One region of the Rhizobium sp. YIM 134829 genome, then DNA from elsewhere that is predicted to be linked to it. Evidence: predicted binding sites of a transcription regulator. Region 1 holds the regulator's gene; the other holds the start of a gene.

What was found. The regulator PhoB, encoded in region 1, activates phosphate uptake and scavenging genes when phosphate is short. The targets are predictions, from matches to a motif close to TGTCATNNANCTGTCAT.
Region 2: ppk2 (polyphosphate kinase 2) is a predicted target of PhoB. The motif match lies at 1,130-1,146, and genes of this name have one in related genera.

What each region holds. Positions count from the first base shown of each region.
Region 1 is NZ_JBKHKI010000001.1:961,167-963,367, reverse strand. Features, by position in the region: gene phoU (phosphate signaling complex protein PhoU) at 1-342, shown strand, start outside; gene phoB (phosphate regulon transcriptional regulator PhoB) at 515-1,198, shown strand; gene ACLE20_RS04645 (GcrA family cell cycle regulator) at 1,309-1,863, opposite strand.
Region 2 is NZ_JBKHKI010000001.1:576,536-578,736, forward strand. Features, by position in the region: gene ACLE20_RS02780 (methyl-accepting chemotaxis protein) at 1-907, opposite strand, end outside; gene ppk2 (polyphosphate kinase 2) at 1,205-2,119, shown strand; gene ACLE20_RS02790 (NAD-dependent epimerase/dehydratase family protein) at 2,192-2,201, opposite strand, start outside.

The sequences.
Region 1 (2,201 bases):
CTGGAACATCTCGCCGAACTGGCGCTGATGCAGCTGAAGGAAGTGCTCGATGTCTATGCATCGCGCTCGGCCGAAAAGGCCAAGAGCATCCGCGAGCGCGACAGCGAGATCGACGCGATCTACACCTCGCTCTTCCGCGAGCTCCTGACCTACATGATGGAAGATCCGCGCAACATCACCTCCTGCACGCATCTTCTGTTCTGCGCCAAGAACATCGAGCGGATCGGCGACCATGCGACCAATATCGCCGAGACGATCTATTACATGACCACCGGCGCCCAGCCGCTCGGCGAACGTCCGAAGGACGATTCCGCCAATACGGTCGGCGCTCTCGCCACCTGAAGGACAAGCGGTCATCGGACTCCGCCGGGGACAGACGACCGCTTTCCGCGGAACCCGCAGCCTGACCATGCAACGATCCGCCCACAGTGTGCTGGAGGCGGACGAAAGGGGGCCCTTGGCCCAGAATCGTCCGGCCGGCCCTGTCGCTGGTGCGGAATGGGAGTCTGAAGACATGCAGCCCAAGATCGCCGTCGTCGAAGATGAGGAAGCCCTCAGCGTTCTTCTGCGCTACAATCTCGAGGCAGAAGGCTTCGAAGTCGACACGATTGCCCGGGGAGACGAGGCGGAGATCCGCCTCCAGGAGCGCCTGCCTGATCTCCTGATCCTCGACTGGATGCTGCCGGGCGTCTCCGGCATCGAACTCTGCCGGCGGCTGCGTCAGCGAAACGAAACCGAGCGGCTGCCGATCATCATGCTCACCGCCCGTGGCGAAGAGAGCGAGCGGGTGCGGGGCCTGGCGACCGGCGCCGACGACTATGTCGTCAAGCCGTTCTCGACCCCGGAACTGATCGCCCGGGTGCGCGCCATGCTTCGCCGTGCCCGGCCGGAAGTGCTCTCCTCCCTGCTGAAATGCGGCGACATCGAGCTCGACCGCGAGACCCATCGCGTGCACCGCAAAAGCCGCGAAGTGCGCCTCGGTCCGACCGAGTTTCGCCTGCTCGAATTCTTCATGTCTTCGCCCGGCCGCGTCTTCTCGCGCTCGCAGCTGCTCGATGGCGTCTGGGGGCACGACATCTATGTCGATGAGCGGACCGTCGATGTTCATGTCGGCCGGCTGCGCAAGGCGCTGAACTTCGCCAATATGCAAGATGTGATCCGCACCGTCCGCGGCGCCGGCTACTCACTGGAAGGCTGACGCTCGTCAGCCTGCACGGACGCCGCGCCTCGGCATAGAGACAGAAAAAAAGCCCTTCCGGCTATCTCGCAGGAAGGGCTTTTTTCGTTCGTCACAAAGCGAGATTGCGCTTAGCGCATGCGCCGCCGCTCCGCCGAAGGCTGGTAGGCGAGGCGGGCATGGAACGTGCAATAGGGCGAGGTGTCGGGCGCATCATTGCCGCAGAAGTGAAACTCGTCCTTCATCGGGTCGCCGATCGGCCATTTGCAGGTCCGGTCGGTCAACTGGGTCAGCGCCAGGCGGCGTGACGAGGGCGATGCGACATTGGTGTTGGCCGGCAGCGGTGCTTCCTCGAACAAAGCGACCGCCGTATCCTGTGCTTCGTGGATCACCATGCCGCTGGTGGTGCGGGCCGCCGGGCGGGGTGCGCTCGGACGCGGCTGCTCCTGAGCAAGCGGGGCAGGTGCCGCTGTGGTCGGCCGGGCCGCGACAGCCGGACGCTTCGGTCGGGCCGCCGCCGGAGCGCTGCCGCCCGCTTTCGCGCGGCCGGGCAGGGACAGGCGATGGACCTTGCCGATCACGGCATTGCGGCTGACACCGCCGAGCTGCGCAGCAATCTGGCTTGCGCTCAGGCCCTCGGCCCAGAGCTTTTTGAGTTTTTCGACGCGCTCATCCGTCCAGTTCATGCTCTCGTGTCTCCATTCCAGGCGTTTCGGAGAGCGAATCCCTCACCGCGTTCCGGACGTACCGAAACTGCAACGCCTTGACTCTTTTGGTGACTAGGTCCGCCGCATGCGTCTAGCAATTGTCAGTTAACCTAGAGATGGGGTGACTCCGTGACAAGAGTCGCCGGAATCGGCCCGAATCGATTTTTGAGTTTTCCCCAACTTGATCGGCACGTGTGATCAATTTGCACAGGGCTCGATCATGCGTCCGGTGCATGGCGTCATGCGCGTCAAACCGCCACAAAAGCGGGAGTTTTGTTGACAGAAACGCCCGGAATGCAGATAGTGCCGCTGCCGCC
Region 2 (2,201 bases), 380 kb from region 1:
GGCCGACCAGCCAGACCGCGCATGCGAGCGATGCCATCACGGCGAGGATGAGCCCGGCCGCGAGCTTCAGGTTGCGCTCTCCAACGTTTGCGTTCTCGATCAGGGTGGCAGCGCGCTGCGTTTCATAGGCAGCGCTCACCGCCGTGACCTGCGGCCCAAGGGCCTCATAGGCCGCGGTCAGGGCTCGCTGTGCTGCCGCCTCCTTCAAGCTGCCCTCCGCATAGAGCCGGAATGCCGTTCGGTAGATCTCCAGCGCATCCATGACACGACTGCGCTGCACGCCTGGCCGAAACGCCTGTTTGACCAGCCCCGTGAAGATCGCGGCTTCCGCCGCGTGTTTCTCGATGTAGGAAGGATCGCGGCGAAGAATGAAATCCTTCTCGTGCCGACGCATCATCAGCATGCTCGCGCGAATGGCGATCTCCTCGACCGACTGAAGACGCTCCTCGATCGAATGAACGGCCGTTCGCATGGCACCTTCGAGCCCATCATCCTGATTGAGACCGAGGCTTCGATTGTCGTCAACCAGGGTCGCGAAGGCGGTTTCATAATTCATCAGATCGCCGTTCAACTGGTCGAGCTGCCGGCCGAGATCGGCGCTCGAGGAGGGCCTCAGCTCTTGCAGGCTTGCGCGCACGACCGCAACGGCTTGTGTGAATGTCTCGATGGCCGCGCTGTCCTTGCGCAGAAGAAATTCCTGCCCCGAAAGCAGCGTGCCGCGCACGCCGGCCGACATTCGGGCAACCTCGATCTGGTTGAGGGAGAGCCGTTCGGCCGTCGTCCGATACCCAGCCTCCACCTGCCGCTGCGCGACGAAGATGATGGAAATAATGATGATTCCGACAAGAGCCAGGATCGCGAGGAGTAGGACCCGATGAGAAATGCGAAGATGGGAGAAGAAAGCCAAGAGAGATCCTCGGATGCGGTGACATCGCGAGATCTGTCATTCGCCACTTAATCAAACTTCAACGGTGTGTGAAACTTCTGCGACAGGGACCGCAAGGATGATTCTGACCAAAAGGAGACGCTAACTCTTCGACCGATCGATCGCGTAGGTGGAGGTCTCGCTGGCTATGCGGGAAGGTGAGGATGCCCTTGAGCGGCCGCCCCGACTTGCGCCTCCGGCCAGCGTCATGCAGCTGACATGTCCGCTTGATTATCATCGCCCCGAGACCATGCGCTCTGGCATCGAAGGGGGACTTCCGTGAATTTTGGCGACTCTGATCAGCTCGACCGGATCAAGGCGGAGATTGTGGACAGTTTCGATGAGGAGCTGGAACTGCAGATGGAGGAGGAGCGCCTGGAAGAGCTGGTCGAGAACGGCCTTCATCCATCGCGCGAGACGCTGCTCGATCGAAAGATCTATTTCCAGGAGCTGTTCCGCCTCCAGCATGAGCTGGTTCGTCTGCAGGACTGGGTCCAGCACAAGAAGCTGAAGGTCGTCGTGCTCTTCGAGGGCCGGGATTCGGCCGGCAAGGGCGGCGCGATCAAGCGCGTGACGCAGCGGCTCAATCCGCGCGTCTGTCGCGTCGTTGCGCTTCCGGCTCCCTCGGAGCGAGAGCGCCATCAATGGTACTTCCAGCGCTATGTTCAGCACCTCCCCACGGCCGGCGAGATCGTGCTCTTCGACCGCAGCTGGTACAATCGCGCGGGCGTCGAGCGCGTGATGGGCTTCTGCACGCCGGACGAGCTGGAAGACTTCTTCCAGTCCGTGCCGCAATTCGAAAGCATGCTGGTCCGCTCCGGGATTATCCTGATCAAATACTGGTTCTCGATTACCGACCAGGAGCAGGAGTTCCGTTTCAACATGCGTATCCATGATCCGCTGAAGCAGTGGAAGCTGTCGCCCATGGATCTGGAAAGCCGGGTTCGCTGGGAAGCCTATACGAAGGCCAAGGAAGAGATGCTGGAGCGCACCCATCGCCCCGAAACCCCCTGGTGGGTGGTGCATGCGGTGGACAAGCGCAAGGCGCGGCTGAACTGCATTGCCCATCTGCTCAAACAGATTCCCTATGAGGACGTTCCGAAAGCGCCCGTTCAGCTGCCGGAGCGGATGCGCAATGCCGATTACCTCCGCGCGCCCATTCCGCCGGAGATGTATGTGCCGGATCTCTATTGATCCTGCCGCAGCGCCGAGCCGCTCCTGCGGCTCGGGCAACTGTCGAAGCGCGGGGTCCGGAGAGGGTCTGACTTACACCGTC